3 regions of the Priestia sp. RMT2NF4 genome follow, and region 2 is predicted to be linked to each of the others. Evidence: riboswitches for the same ligand, from Rfam matches in the RefSeq annotation. Region 2 holds a riboswitch; each other region holds the start of a gene.
The links. A riboswitch is a leader RNA that binds a small molecule or an ion and turns the genes downstream of it on or off. The one in region 2 is predicted to bind ZMP and ZTP.
Positions count from the first base shown of each region.

Region 1: it holds a riboswitch for ZMP and ZTP, as region 2 does, so the genes downstream of both, ACMX9J_RS22565 (phosphoribosylaminoimidazolecarboxamide formyltransferase) here and ACMX9J_RS14615 (APC family permease) in region 2, are expected to answer to the same signal.
Region 3: it holds a riboswitch for ZMP and ZTP, as region 2 does, so the genes downstream of both, ACMX9J_RS02950 (phosphoglycerate dehydrogenase) here and ACMX9J_RS14615 (APC family permease) in region 2, are expected to answer to the same signal.

Region 1 covers NZ_JBLQZO010000007.1:27,866-32,958, reverse strand. The annotation lists gene ACMX9J_RS22565 (phosphoribosylaminoimidazolecarboxamide formyltransferase) at 1-1,107, opposite strand, end outside; ZMP/ZTP riboswitch at 1,157-1,235, opposite strand; gene ACMX9J_RS22560 (YitT family protein) at 1,471-2,055, opposite strand; gene ACMX9J_RS22555 (HD domain-containing protein) at 2,757-3,668, opposite strand; gene ACMX9J_RS22550 (MazG nucleotide pyrophosphohydrolase domain-containing protein) at 3,768-4,088, opposite strand; gene ACMX9J_RS22545 (TIGR00730 family Rossman fold protein) at 4,188-4,769, shown strand; gene ACMX9J_RS22540 (GNAT family N-acetyltransferase) at 4,951-5,093, shown strand, end outside.
Region 2 covers NZ_JBLQZO010000003.1:210,991-216,083, forward strand. The annotation lists gene ACMX9J_RS14595 (alanine/glycine:cation symporter family protein) at 1-100, shown strand, start outside; gene ACMX9J_RS14600 (sodium:solute symporter family protein) at 131-1,630, opposite strand; gene ACMX9J_RS14605 (DUF3311 domain-containing protein) at 1,630-1,833, opposite strand; gene ACMX9J_RS14610 (cupin domain-containing protein) at 2,189-2,788, opposite strand; ZMP/ZTP riboswitch at 3,175-3,253, shown strand; gene ACMX9J_RS14615 (APC family permease) at 3,310-4,905, shown strand; gene ACMX9J_RS14620 (DUF5105 domain-containing protein) at 5,085-5,093, shown strand, end outside.
Region 3 covers NZ_JBLQZO010000001.1:592,768-597,860, reverse strand. The annotation lists gene ACMX9J_RS02975 (HD domain-containing protein) at 1-136, shown strand, start outside; tRNA gene ACMX9J_RS02970 (tRNA-Ala) at 243-314, shown strand; gene ACMX9J_RS02965 (hypothetical protein) at 432-581, opposite strand; gene ACMX9J_RS02960 (DUF6143 family protein) at 1,291-1,833, opposite strand; gene ACMX9J_RS02955 (hypothetical protein) at 2,110-2,571, opposite strand; gene ACMX9J_RS02950 (phosphoglycerate dehydrogenase) at 2,696-3,895, opposite strand; ZMP/ZTP riboswitch at 4,064-4,142, opposite strand; gene htpG (molecular chaperone HtpG) at 4,353-5,093, shown strand, end outside.

The DNA of each region.
Region 1 (5,093 bases), on a different contig from region 2:
CTGTGTAACTTGTTCATCTCGTAAAGAATTTCCTGTTTGAATCACATATTTAACGCCACTTTGAGCTGCACGATCTATATTATCACGGAAAGGTAGAAAAGCATCGGATGCATAGGAAACGCCTTTTAATCCTTTTAGCCATTCTTGTTTTTCACTCTTACTTAGCCTAGCAGGGACCTCTTCAAAACACCGTTTCCATTGTTCATTTTCTACCTCAGTAATATCATCATTCAGCCATCCATCAATGGCATTATTCACTTCTACACGAGAAATGCCTTCTTTGAACTTCATGTTAAGGGCCCTTGGATGCTGTCTTAACCACCAGTTATCAGCTTTTTCAGCTGCCAACCTTGTACAATGAATACGAGACTGTTGTCCAGCACCAATTCCAATTGTTTGGCCATCTAATGTGAAGCAAACAGAGTTTGATTGTGTATATTTTAATGTAATAAGAGCAACAAGAAGGTCTCTCTTTGCATGATCAGGGATATCACATTGAGTCGTAACAATATGATTAAAAACTTCTTTCTCAATCTGTACATCATTTCTTTGTTGTTCTAGAGTAATGCCAAATACCGTTCTTTTTTCAATTGGATCAGGCACATAGTTTGGATCAATTTCTAAAATTAGATATTTTCCTTTCTTTTTCTGTTTCAAAATCTCTAATGCTTCTTGAGTGTAGCGTGGTGCAACAATCATATCAGAAACCTCTTTTTTGAGGAGAGTAGCTACAGTTATATCCACTTCATCACTAAAAGCAGCACAATCTCCAAATGAAGACATCCTATCTGTCCCACGCGCTCTTGCATAAGCAGTCGCTAAAGGAGACAGGTCTAAGCCTTTAACAAAATAGGATTCAGTAAGTGTCTCATTTAGTGGAGAGTACACAGCTGCACCTGCTGGACTCACATGTTTAAAAGAAGCTGCTGCAGGTTGACCAGTCGCCTGTCGAAGCTCCCGGACCAGTTGAAAAGCGTTTAATACATCTAGAAAGTTAATATAACTCGCTTCTCCATTTAAGATTTTAATAGGCTTGTTCTTAGCATTCTGAACTTTAGCTTCACTTTGATTTGGATTCATCCCATATCGTAAACAAATTTCTTTCACTTAAAAATCTCCTTTCTAAATAAAAAAAAGTATTTGAACTCATGTTCAAATACTTTGCCCAGGCGTACGGCCGTTATCTATGTGCTTCCTCATGGTCCTCCATGTTTACGCCAGTAACACATAGTCTGTTTTATAAGAAAATTTTACATAATAAAAGTAATTTTAACAATACCTTTATCAAAATTTTTCTTTTTAAATTATATATCATATACAAATCTAATTTACATAACAGGTACTCTAGGAACCAACCATAAAAGAGAACCCTTTAGTCAATCTCAGAGTTGTTATAAGAGACCTTTAAATTTATAAAAATCAAGAAGAGGAAAAAATAGAGGATAGAAGATGCTCATTTTATAATCTAAATTATTCTTTTTTAGTAATTAACGAAGTTGTCATTCCACCTATAAAAATTGTGGAACATGAAAAAAGAAACGTTTTAGGTCCTAATAAAGGAAGACCGGCTGTTATGATAAAACCATCGATAATTAAAATAACCATTCCTATGTTTAGAGAAAAGGCCTTTGATATAAGTTGGGCTAGTAAATCTGTTCCTCCAGTGCTTGTCTCATATCGAAGCATAAGACCAACTCCCGTTCCAATACATATTCCTCCAAAAATCACACTAGGAAAAACAGAAAGCTGAAACTGGTCTTTAATAGGTTCTAACCAATCAATTAATAAAGAAGAAATAACTAACCCATAAAAACTATTATAAAAATAAGTTCTTTCATAAACCCAAGCAAACCAGCATAATGGAAAACCCAAAATAATAATCATCACACCTGTAGGAAATTCAAAATAATAGTGAAGGATGAGAGCAATCCCAATTGTTCCTCCATCTAACAAATAATGAGGAACTAAAAATCCATTAATTCCTATACTTAACAATAAGCTTCCGACTAGAACAACCGGTATTTTCCGAATAATAATAATCACCTTTTTAGTCAATTTGTCTTTTACTATATGTATAAGCTTTAGCTAGCTGTCATGAATGTTTTTTATCGGAAAAGAGCTTAGAATAATTTATTCTAAGCTCTTTTTAATTTTATAGATCAGGGAGTCTTTAAAAAATATGGATTCAGAGCCGGAAGCATTCTAACTACACTATATGTTTTCATTCTTTATCAGGCAACTTGCCTAAATTGAATACTTTTTTATCATTTGAGCAAACTACTCAAGACGCCGTGAGGCATCTGCGAAAATCCTTACTACAATAGAGCAGAAAAACCTACTGTCGAGTAGGTTTTTCACTTTTTAAGTTGTATAAGATATACACCCGTAGTTAACATAGAGCCTCTTTAAGGAACCAAGCAAACGAAAAAACCTTTATAAATAAGGGTTTTTTTATTAGGTATGCGGTTTCTTATACATATGCAATACCCCATTATATATGGCTTTTTTTAGAAATAAATGTTAATATATAAAAGATAAATTCCATAATGATGATGTTCAAAAAGCCACCTCTATCGACGACCAGAGGTGGCTTTTTATTTTGCTTACCTTTTGACTGGACAAATTATCACCTAATACTATATTTTAGATATGTACATGTATATATTTCACTTTTATCAACTATTAAAAGCAGCTATGATCAACCACACATGTAAGAAAAGCACCTTATTTAACTAAATAAGGTGCTTTTCTCTTTACTAAGTATTAAGAACTCTAACGAATGTTCCTTTTAAGGACTTTTCTAGAGCATACTCATTTAATTCTCTTACTTTGGTGGAGAGCTCTGTAGCTTTCTTTATTCGGCCATTCCCTACCAACACAAAAGGATCAATAATCCGAACTTTTTTCTTTTGGTGTATGTCATAATCTCCCTCATCATTTGTCATCTTTTTACCTATGCCTTTCATTTTTTGTAGCAATTCATGGTCTTTACTGTCAATTACCTTTTTCCAAACTGTTTCATCATCCGATAATAAGTCATCCATATGAATAATCTGCTTGGCCATTGCTATCTTTAATATATCCGTTAGTATGGCATACCCATATACATTTAATGGATGAAGAAAGAAGTCAATTACCTCTGTATAATAAGCTTTAACACACCATTCTGCTGCCTTTACTGTTTTTAAACAAATCTTACTATCAATCACTTTTAGTTCATCTACAAATTTACAAGCTTCGTCTAAAGAAATCATATTATAGGTAGATAAATCACGAAGCGTGTAATCAATCCGGTCTGCACACAGAGAAGGAAGAGGTTGCTCTAATAAGGACCATTTCTCAATAGGCAATATAGACAAGAGATTAAATCCATGCTTTTGTAAAACAGAAGGTATTTCTGACGATTGAATTACTTTTTCAAATATTTGGTCGTGAAAGTCCTGTTCTGGATTATCTAAAACGAAATCTATCACATGAGAAAAAGCTGTATGGGAAATATCATGCAGCAAGCCAGCTATTTGTTCTTCTATAGAACCACCTAATTTTTTAATCAATAGCATGACACCTACAGAATGTTCAAATCGTGTTACATTCCACTTTGGATTCACTAAATAACTTGCGCCACCTTGATGGATCTTTTTCAGCCTCTGAAGGGGCCGAGTATGTATTAATTCTGCTAGGACTGGTTATAAGTGAAAAGGTCCATAAATGAAATCATGAATTTTCATAAAACGACTTCACTTTCCCTTCTTTTATCACATTTATATTCATCTAGTAGAATAACGCTCTGCAAGCTTTTCTTTATGCGAACTGAATATTTCTTCTAAAGAAATATCATATTTGTTAGCAATAACAATCAAGTTACCTAACACATCTCCTAGTTCTTCTGTTAGTTCTTTCTTATTCTCTTCTAAAGTTCCAGTTACTTCATCTGGTCGATCCCTTCCGATTTCTAAAGCTCTAATAGCTCTTGCTACTTCACCTGTTTCCTCGGCAAGAAAACCAATTCGAATAAAGATATCTAAATCTGACCAACCTCTCATTTTGTAGTAGTCCTTTACCCATTGTTGAAATTCTGTTACGTTCATTAAATGGTTCCACCTTCCTTTTTTAATTTCAACTAAGTTTACCAAATCATCCATTATTATGTATAATCAATAACGGTGATTACATAGGAGGGGATCTTTATGAAAAGAATAGCTGTATTTTGTGGATCAAGTAATGGAGCATCTGACCTTTATATTCAAGGTGCAAAGGATCTGGGAAAAGAACTTGCTAAACGTAATATTTCGCTTGTATATGGTGGAGCAAGTGTTGGAGTAATGGGTGCTGTGGCTGATGCTGTGTTAGAAGCTGGCGGACATGTCCTTGGCGTCATGCCTACTTTCCTTGAAGAAAGAGAAATTTCTCATAAAAACTTGTCAGAGCTTATTGTTGTTGGATCTATGCATGAGAGAAAAGCCAAGATGGCTGAACTTGTAGATGGATTCATTACGTTACCAGGCGGTCCAGGGACATTTGAGGAATTCTTTGAGATTTTTACATGGGCTCAGTTAGGGTTACATCAGAAGCCTTGCGGATTATTGAATATTAATGATTATTACACACCACTTATTTCTTTATTTAATCACATGACAGAAGAGCAATTTCTACAGGAAAAATATCGTTCTATGGCTCTTGTAGATACAGAACCACAAGGTTTATTAGATCAATTCAATACATATCAACCTCCTTCAGTTAAAACATATATCACAAAAGCTCAAAGCTAATAAAAGAACAGGATTAGTTACTATCTAATCCTGTTCTTTTTTGTTTATTTGCAATGTAACTTACCATAATCAACATTATAGGAAATGAAAAGTATCATTCTACTAAAATTTAATGATACTTTTTATTTTATACAAATTACATATATAATGTTAATAAATAACAATTGTGGAGGCGTTTTTTATGAAGATTGAAGAAATATTTGGCGATTTACCCGAACTTGAAACAGAACGTCTGATACTAAGAAAAATAACGTTAGACGATGTTGAAGATATGTATTCTTATTGCTCTAATGAAGAAGTATCTAAATACGTTACGTGGGAAAC
Region 2 (5,093 bases):
TCCAGTCTTTTATAAAGATGCATTAGAAAACAATCAAAATATTGAATGTTGGGAAAGAGAATCGACTTCCTCCCCTTCTGAAAAAGAGAATATTATCTAAAAAAAGTTCAGCCAGTTGGCTGAACTTTTTTTATGCGTTTTTCTTTAATTCAGTTTGCGTAGTGCCTTGAGAAAATAATGTTTCTTTCACGCCATTTGTTGCTGCTTTGGTTTTTGCAGCAAAGATTGGATTTAAAATAAAAACTACGAGTAGGTTAGATAATAATCCCCAGAACCCTTCATAAAGGCCAAATGAATTTCCTGTGGCATGAACGGTAAACGTTACAACCAGCCCTACTACTAATCCAGCAATCGTACTTTCTTTCGATTGATTTCTCCAAAACAGGCTGATAACAATAGCCGGGAAGATTTGTACCATGCCGGATACCCCTAGTAACTGTAGGGAAACAAGTGCTTGTGGGAATAATAAACCGAATAAAAGTGCCAGTCCAATAACAACAAAAACCATAGAACGAGTAACCATTGTTAATGTTTTACCCTGTACATTTGGATTAATTAAATCTCTAAATATATTATTTGCAAATAAGTTAGACGCTCCGATCGCCATGATAGAACATGGAATTAATGAAGCAAGAGCAATCGTTGCATAAGCTAACCCTTGGCCAATGCCACCATATGAATATTGAATCAAGGTTAATAATGCTAATCTAGGATCCGTTGTATCTTGAGGTAATACTTGATAAGCAATAAACCCTAAGAAGATCACTAGAATTAAAACAATATTGTAAAGAGGTAAGAAGACAGCATTTTTACGAAGCGAATCTGCACTTTTAGCAGTGAAAACACCTGTAGCAGCGTGGGCCCACATGAATAAAGCTAAAGCAGATACGAGTGATGCTGTAATAAACCATGGAATGCCCTTAGGTCCTTGTGTTGGGATCGTTAATAGCTGAGGTGCATCCTTTGCAACATTGTCAATCATGTTGCCCCAGCTTCCAAAATGCATAATTGGCAGAGAAACAACCATAAATAACATAATCGCCCATACTAAAATATCTTTAATAATTGCCGTATAAGTGGGACCTTTAATTCCGCTGAAAAAAGTATAAAGAGCCACAAGAAAGAATGAAAGAATAACGACAGCTTTTACATTAATGTAGCCAGTTCCTGCAACGCGAAGAGTATCTTGAATACCGCTAAGCTGAAGATCGATATATGGAATAAGCATCAATACACCTACTATGGCAATTAAAGAGGAGAGAAATTTACTGCTAAAACGTTCTCTAGCATAATCAGCAAGTGTAGTAAGTTTGTGCTTTTTAGCAACAGTCCAAAGTTTTGGAAGAAAAAAGTATGAAATTAAAAAGGCTAAAACAGAGTAAGGAATGGCAAAAAATGCGATGCTTCCTCCTTGATAAGCTGTACTTGTAAGACCTAGGAATGTATAAGCAGTATATAAATCTGCTCCTACTAAAAGCCAGACGAGCAGGCTTCCAAAACGTCTTCCCCCTACAGCCCACTCTTCAACGGAGCTTCTAGATGATTTGTCACGTCCTGCTATAAAGCCAATGGCGATAACGACAAGAACAATTGCTGATGTGATTAAAAGTGCGGTTAAATTTCCTTGCATTATTCAATGTCCCCCCAAGATTTTTGTAAACGATAAATGATAAATGTACACACAGGCGTTAAGAAGACCCATAAAAATAACCATAAATGCAAAATAGGTAATCCAAAAATAATTGGATGAATGTTATTTACAAAAGGTAAAAAAGCGAATTGAGCAATAAACGGAATGATGAATAAAATAAATATTATGAATTTTCTGTTCAATTTTTACTCCTCCTCTAAAATTTATCTAACAATGTTCACTATGATAGCAAGTCTGACATAGTAAAGCAATAAGTTTTTTGAAAATTTCGTTATAAATTACGAAAATTTTTTTAGAAAAACAAAAAAAGGGTATGAGAAGAAGATATTTGAAATGATTAGGGAAGAAAAAGCAGGGGAGAACCTAAGCGCAGTTGCCTTTGAAACAAAAAAAGAACGGAAAAGAAGAAAGGTAGTTTTCTCGATGAGATAAAGTATATTGCTATTGCATTAAAGAAAAAGAATTTGTATGTTCAAATATAGATTTATGGAAGCTATAAAAACGAGCAAATAAAAAAACTAGACAATAAGTGCTTGTCTAGTTCCACCACTCTGTCAATGGTCCTTTGTCGCCATAAACAGGATCTGTTGTAGGAATAGGTACTTGTGCAATTTCATCAAATACGTGAGGGCGATCCGTTTGTTTTCCTGTTCGTAAGTTGTAATCCATGCCCTCTGGATAAGCTCCAACCACTTTAAAATCAGCAGTTGACTGCAGACGCATATGTCCTGTACCTGCAGGGAGTACGAGTACATCCCCAGCATGCACCACGATATTTTCTCCCATATGTCCACCTAGTTTTAAGCGTGCAGATCCGCTAATTACACCTAGTGCTTCATGAGAATTGCTGTGGTAATGGTGAAAATCATATATGCCGCCTACCCAGCTGTTTTTCCAGTTGTGAGAATTAAAAATGCTCTCTACTTTCTCTTTCTTACTAATAAATACGTGTTCATACAACAAAACTGGAAGACGAGGGTGATTTGGAATGGTTCCGTCGTCATCAAAATAAAGAACTTTTACATTTGCATAATTCATAAGCATCCCTCTAACAATCTTTTTTCGTAATTTTCCCTGTTTTTTGCTTGCGTAAACAGAGAAGTTTGCTCGAAGTACTTCATTCGTTGCGAAGTGCATGATATGTAGGTGTTAACGTTTTCCCAAAAGAAGTCTCCCACTTCAAGCGTAGCTAAGTGGTGGGCAGTTTACTTTAGTATCTTTTCTTCATATTGTATATAAGTAAAGGGGCTAGTGCAAGAATTCTATGGATATATAGATGTTAATTCGTATTTTGTAAATGAATAATATATATTAATATAATTTTTAGAAGATGATATGCTCGTGAAGTAAAAGAATCAAATAATAAGCAAGGTTAGAGTTTTAGTTGTTTTTTGTAATTAGGAAGAGATTTTAAGAAGATTTATTCGGAATTTTACGAATAATTCATTACTTTTGTAAAAGTAATGTAAACATTTTTGTGTATTGAGTAATAGTAATGAATGTTATATACTGATAAAAAATATATTCCTATATGTGACTGGCGCAACATGGATGACCATGGGGGAGCATATAGCGTATAAGCCGCGCGCCTGGGCAAACACTTGAGAAAATTTCGCAAGTGTTTTTTTTATTTTCCTAGGGAAGAGGAGTAGATTTGGATGAGCAATATGCAAAGGAAGATGGGAACATTTGCTTTAACCATGACAGGCATAGGTTCGATTATCGGTTCAGGATGGCTGTTTGGAGCATGGAAAGCAGCTCAAATTGCAGGACCCGCGGCTATTTTTTCATGGGTTATTGGAATGGTAGTTATTTTGACCATTGCCCTATCGTACGCTGAACTGGGCGCGATGTTTCCGCAAGCAGGGGGGATGGTTAAATATCCTCAGTATTCACACGGATCATTTATTGGATTTTTGGCTGCTTGGGCTAACTGGATTTCAATCGCTTCAACGATAACAGTGGAGGCTATTGCATCTGTGCAATATATGAGTACTTGGCCGTGGAAATGGGCTCGCTGGACTCATGAATTAGTAGACAATGGCATTTTAACGTCCAAGGGGTTGGCAGTTGCGTCTCTGTTATTATTCATTTACTTTTTTGTGAACTATTGGACGGTAAATCTCTTTGCTAAAGCAAACTCATTTATTACGATTGTTAAATTAATTATTCCTGGTTTAACGGCAGGGGCTTTATTTTTTGCTGGTTTTCATAGCGGGAACTTTTCAAGTGAGCATGGGGTAGCACCTTACGGATGGGCGAGTGTTTTAACGGCAGTGGCAACATCAGGTATCGTGTTTGCATTTAATGGGTTTCAAAGTCCTGTAAATATGGCAGGAGAAGCAAAGTCACCTAATAAATCGATTCCGGTAGCTGTAATTGGTTCAATTTTTATTGCTGGAATTGTATACATTATATTACAAATTGTTTTTATCGGAGCAGTAAGTCCGTCATCAATTGCGGATGGATGGAATCATTTGAATTTTAATTCTCCTTTTGCTGATTTAGCGATTGCGCTTGGAATTAACTGGCTAACAATTGTGTTATACGCAGATGCATTTGTTTCTCCTTCCGGCACAGGTGCTACATATACGGCAACGACTTCTAGAATGTTATACGGGATGCAGCAAAATGGATATTTGCCAAAGATATTTGGTACTCTTCATCCACTTTACAATGTCCCGCGCCCAGCTATGTGGCTAAATTTAGCAGCCTGCTTTTTGTTTCTCTTTTTATTTAGAGGATGGGGTGTCTTAGCAGAAGTGATCTCAGTAGCGACGCTTATCTCTTATATTATGGGCCCTGTAGCGCTTATAACATTAAGAAAAACGGCTTCACACTTTTACCGTCCATTTTATTTAAAAGGGGCATCAGTTATTGCGCCATGCGGCTTCGTTTTTGCTTCTTTGACGCTTTACTGGGCAAGGTGGCCACTTACAGGTGAAGTGATTTTTATTATGGCAATTGGCCTGCCAGTTTATTTTTATTACCAAGCGAAAAATAAATGGGTGGGCTTTAAAAAAGAATTTTTAACCGGGGCTTGGATGCTTATCTATTTAGCGTGCATGATTTTTATTTCCTACATAGGAAGCGAAAAATTCGGAGGCAAAAATATTTTACCTTTCGGATGGGATATGCTAGTGATTGCTTGCGTATCATTAGCCTTTTATTACTGGGGAATTAAAAGTGGCAAATCTAACCGATATATGAAAGAAGCTGAACAAATCAATCAAGAAAATTTTAAATCTAAATAAAAAACACGAGCCGGTGCTCGTGTTTTTATTTAGATGAATGGAGAATTTAGACTTAGTTTTTATCAAAATATTGTAAAAAACATAGATTTTAAGGTTTAAGGATTTACACAGAGGGAACCTTTATTTGGGATAAAGTTCTAAAAAAACAAAATAAAGGGGATTGGACAGCTGTGAAAAAAATGAATGTT
Region 3 (5,093 bases), on a different contig from region 2:
TAAAAGAGGATTCGAAAAACAGAAATGGTACTACGAGTCCATCAGCAAATACGCTGAAAAAGGATTGGAACCAAGCCAAATTCCAAGTTTTTTTAATACGTACAAACAAGAAGTAAATGATTTTTTTAGAAGTTAATATTCATATGAAGAAATTAGAAAACACTGAAAATAACTATTGCGAACGTGCGTCATACGTATTAAAATATAGTAGAGTCAACAGGCAATAAAGACTCTACATAAGCGGGACTGTAGTTCAGTGGGAGAATACTTGTCTGGCAGACAAGGGGTCGTGGGTTCGAATCCCATCAGTTCCATAAAACCAGTCGTATCAAGAGTTTAAAATACTTTAAAACTCTGCCGGATGGAATGGATGCAATGCTATTTCATCTGACCTCTTCATGATTTCCATGAAGAGGTTTTTTATTTTCTTTTTACGATTGATCCCCATGATTTTTATGATTATTCTTTTCACTGCTCCTGCTGACAATTTCTCTAAGTTCGCCCTCGTCGCCTTTTGCATTAATGATTTCAAAAAGCTGATTCAGCCCTTCACTTGTTTCGTCGTTTGGTTCTTTGCTCATTTTATCCCCTCCTTTTGCTTTTAGGGTGCCCATCTTTTTCGCATTGTTTCATGTAAAAAGTAATTTATCAATATTAATCGATCGTAAAAGTATACCTTTACGACCCTTATACAATTACTGTTTATACAGATATACTCAATCAATTCTTTAAATTTTGCAGGGTTTTATAGGGTTTCTAATACTCATCTATAATAAAATGATCATCACAAACTTCGTTAAAATCGTTCTCTTCTTGGAGATCTCCTTCTTTATCTTTAGATATCTCGGTTTCTTGTGTAAATAGTCTAAAAAGCTTGTTTAACATTGTTTCACCTCGTGTCTTTCATTAATACATTCAGTATGATTCATTTATATGAAGCCAGTATGAATTGAAACGTAAGATAATGTGAATGTAGACATGAACGTGAGATGTTAAGCATGCTTATATCCTGGACAAAAAAGTTACTTCATTCTACTTATGTATTATCGCTTTGCTTCTTGAGTCCTCAACTTCTTTAAATACCGTTCAAATCGCTTGCGTAATCGGAATTATACCTTTGCTTGTTTTTCTTTAGTTATATCCACAATCAAACGAAAAAACGCAAGCTATAAAAAAGAACTTTGGATGCTACTGCAAAGTTCTTTTCATAAACACTTACCGTTTGTTAAGAACTGTATTAAATATGAAATAGCTCATACACTTCTCATACAATCGCTAAGACCTATTCAGTTAACAGTCCTTCTTACGTTTTTTCTCAAACCATCCATATGCAATTTCAGCTTCAATTTCTTTATTTCCTGGAGAAACTAAGAAAATAACGTATGAACCGTTGTTTGGAAAGATAAATTTGCCGTCTTCATCACTTACTAATGTACTTTTCGGCGGAACAACACGGTTAAATACGTTTACCCCTTTAGTAGGAAAGCCTTTTACCATTTCTGCAAATTTAATTTTCCCTTTTGGTTTTGAACGTAGTGTAGTATTTGCTGGACTCACATTATCTGAAGTTGTTCCTTTTCCAGGCGGGATAGAGTTAAACCAAATTTCAGCAGTAAAAGGTTCGTTGGAATAGTTAGTGATAGTAAAAGCATTCACAAATAAATCTACTCCAGAGCCGGAAGGGTTAACTAACCCGCCCCAAGCATTTCTATTTCCACCGAAACGAATAGGCTCAGTTTGTCCAACAAAATAGTCTCCTTTTAACGATTGATATAAAGGATTAGGTATATTCACCGCTTTAATATACGGTTTGTTCGACTCGTAATTTGACATACAATCATCTCCTTTTTGTATTATATTTTATGAGTTTTTTCTGTAAATACTTGGACACATGCATATATAAATATATTTAATCTTTATATAAATGCAAAAAGATAGACCCGGTACTGAGTCTATCTTTTCCTATCGCTTTTACAAAAAAAATTTCCTCTTGGCCCTTTCCTTACTAATGCCCTCGTCGACTGCTGGCGTATAAACGGATTGTTTTTTGACTTTATATTCCGATGCTTTTTTAATCCGTCTACTATCCCTTCTTAAAGTAGTAATCACCTATTCTTTTGTAGTCATAAAATGAAGAATCCTTACCTTTTTTTCACAATACTCAATAATTTCATAACAGGTTGTGAGGATATCATGTCTAGACAGTTCTATTTCATCCAATACAAACTTTGAAAGCTGCTTTTGCAGAACCTCCAGCTTTTTGCTGTCTTCTTCATCGATCCACAGTCCTTCCGTAATACATACATCTGCTAGTTTGTTAATAGATTGAGCCGTCCAGTTTAAGCCGGCTGAAGAAACGGTTATTGTCAGTAAATCATTTTTTATAGCTAAAATAACCTGACACACATGGGTATAGGCATCAACTTTCTTTTGGATAAATGCTTTGCGAAGCTCTTGCTTGTATTGCTCTTTCGACACCGCTATAGCTACGACAGACGTAATGAAAGTTCCTGCCAGCGCGATGAGTGACCCTATCAAAATCCCTATCATTTCTCCTGACAAAACGTTCACCTCTTTAAAGGTATTTCTATATGCTATGGGAATGAAGGAAATGATATGAAGATAAGTACCATGTAAAAACAGCCCTAACTTAGAAAAGTTAGGGCTGAAACACTAAAATAGGATGATAACCAAATTAGATAATGCGACTTGTAATAATTCCTTCAATTTGACCAATTTTTTCTTCTAGCTCAGGCACAATCTCGTCACTTACTTGATTGTCAATATCGATCATTGTATACGCATATTCACCGCGGCTTCTGTTCACCATATCTGCGATGTTTAAATTGTAGTTTGAGAATACTTGCGTAAGTTGTCCTACCATATTCGGTACGTTGTGATGGAAAGCAGCTACGCGTTTTTTCCCAGTGTAAGGAAGAGATGCATTCGGGAAGTTCACTGAATTTTTAACGTTTCCTGTTTCTAAGAAATTTTTCACTTGACGTGCTGCCATTACCGCACAGTTTTCTTCTGATTCTTGAGTTGATGCCCCTAAATGAGGAATTGGCACAACATTTTTCATGTTCAAGACATTTTGATTTGGGAAATCTGTAATATATCGACCAACTTTTCCACTTTCAAGAGCAGCTTTCATATCTTCTTCGTTTACAAGCTCACCGCGTGAGAAGTTCAAAATATGAACATCTGGTTTCATGATGCTAAACGTCTCTTTATTGAAAACACCTTTTGTATCGTCCGTTAATGGAACGTGAACCGTAATATAGTCAGATGCTGCAAATAGTTCTTCTAGAGACATTGCACGCTGTACGTTGCGAGACAAATTCCAAGCTGTATTAACAGAAATGAATGGATCAAAACCAATTACGTCCATATCTAAATCAAGCGCGTCGTTTGCTACAAGAGCACCAATTGCACCTAAACCAATAACGCCTAATGTTTTACCTTTGATTTCTTTTCCAACAAACTGTTTTTTACCTGCTTCAACTAACTTAGGAATTTGATCACCTTGGCCGTCTAATCCTTTTGTCCATTCAACTCCAGCAAATAAGTTACGAGAAGAAGCCATAATTGTAGTTAAAACCATTTCTTTTACTGCGTTTGCATTAGCTCCTGGCGTATTAAATACAACGATACCTTGCTCCGTGCAAGCGTCCACCGGTATATTGTTAACCCCTGCTCCAGCTCGTGCAATAGCTTTTAAATTTTGGTCAAATGCCATGCTGTGCATGTTAAAGCTACGCACGACAATCGCATCTGGATTTTCGCTGTCGTTGTCAATTTGATAACCTTCTTGATTAAAAACATTTAGACCTTTTTGTGCAATGTTGTTTAATGTTTTGATTGTTTGTACTTTTTCTAATGTTAATGTGCTCATTTTGTACTCTCCTCTGATTATCATCGTAGTTTTACATGTTTTTACCTTTGGATAAAGGAACTTCATTTTTAATTTTTTTAAAAGTCTGGTTTTTTAGCCTACATGTCTGATAACTTCTATATCCTCTCCCCCTAAACAGAAAGAGGTAAGAGATATGTATTAATCCCTTACCTCTGCCCAGGCGAACGGCTACGTCACTATATGCTTCCTCACGGTTATCCGCGTTTCGCCAGTCACATATAGTCTTTGAAATTAAGTATATTCTAGCAAACTCTTTCAGAACGTTCAACCTTTTTTTAAAAGTTTGCTTTTTTCAGTCTAATTTTTAATCTCTTTGGTGAATCTCCTAATATATTGACAAATACCCTAATACATGTTAAATAAAAAGAGTGATTAGCACTCTATCTATTCAAGTGCTAATTATTTTGTAAGCCCTATTTGGAAAGGAGAACTTCTTATGTCAAAAAAAGAATTTAAAGCCGAATCAAAGCGATTATTAGAGATGATGATTAATTCCATCTATTCTCAAAAAGAAGTATTTTTGAGAGAACTTCTATCAAATTCAAGCGATGCAATTGATAAAATTTATTACAAAGCTTTAACAGACGACTCCTTGCGTTTTAACAAAGAAAGCTATTACATAAAAGTAACACCCGATAAAACTAACCGTACCTTAACCATTACGGATACTGGAATTGGCATGACGCAGGAAGAGCTTGAAAGCAGCTTGGGCACAATTGCGAGAAGCGGTTCTCTTGCATTTAAAAACGAAAATGAAACAAAGGATGGGCACACGATTATCGGCCAATTCGGCGTTGGGTTTTACGCAGCGTTTATGGTGGCAGATGTCGTAACCGTAATTAGTAAAGCGTTAGGCAGCGATGAAGCCTATAAATGGGAATCTACTGGTGCTGATGGTTATACAATCGAACCTTGCGAAAAAGAAACGGTCGGAACTCAAATTATTTTAAAAATTAAAGAAAATACAGAAGATGAAACGTATGATGAGTATCTAGAAGAGTATCGTTTAAAAGAAATCATTAAAAAGTATTCAGACTTTATCCGCTACCCGATTAAAATGGACATAACGGAAAAACGTCCTAAAGAAGGTTCTGATAACGAGCTAGAAGATTATACAGAAGAACAAGTTATCAACAGCATGGTACCGATCTGGAAGAAAAACAAAAATGAATTGACT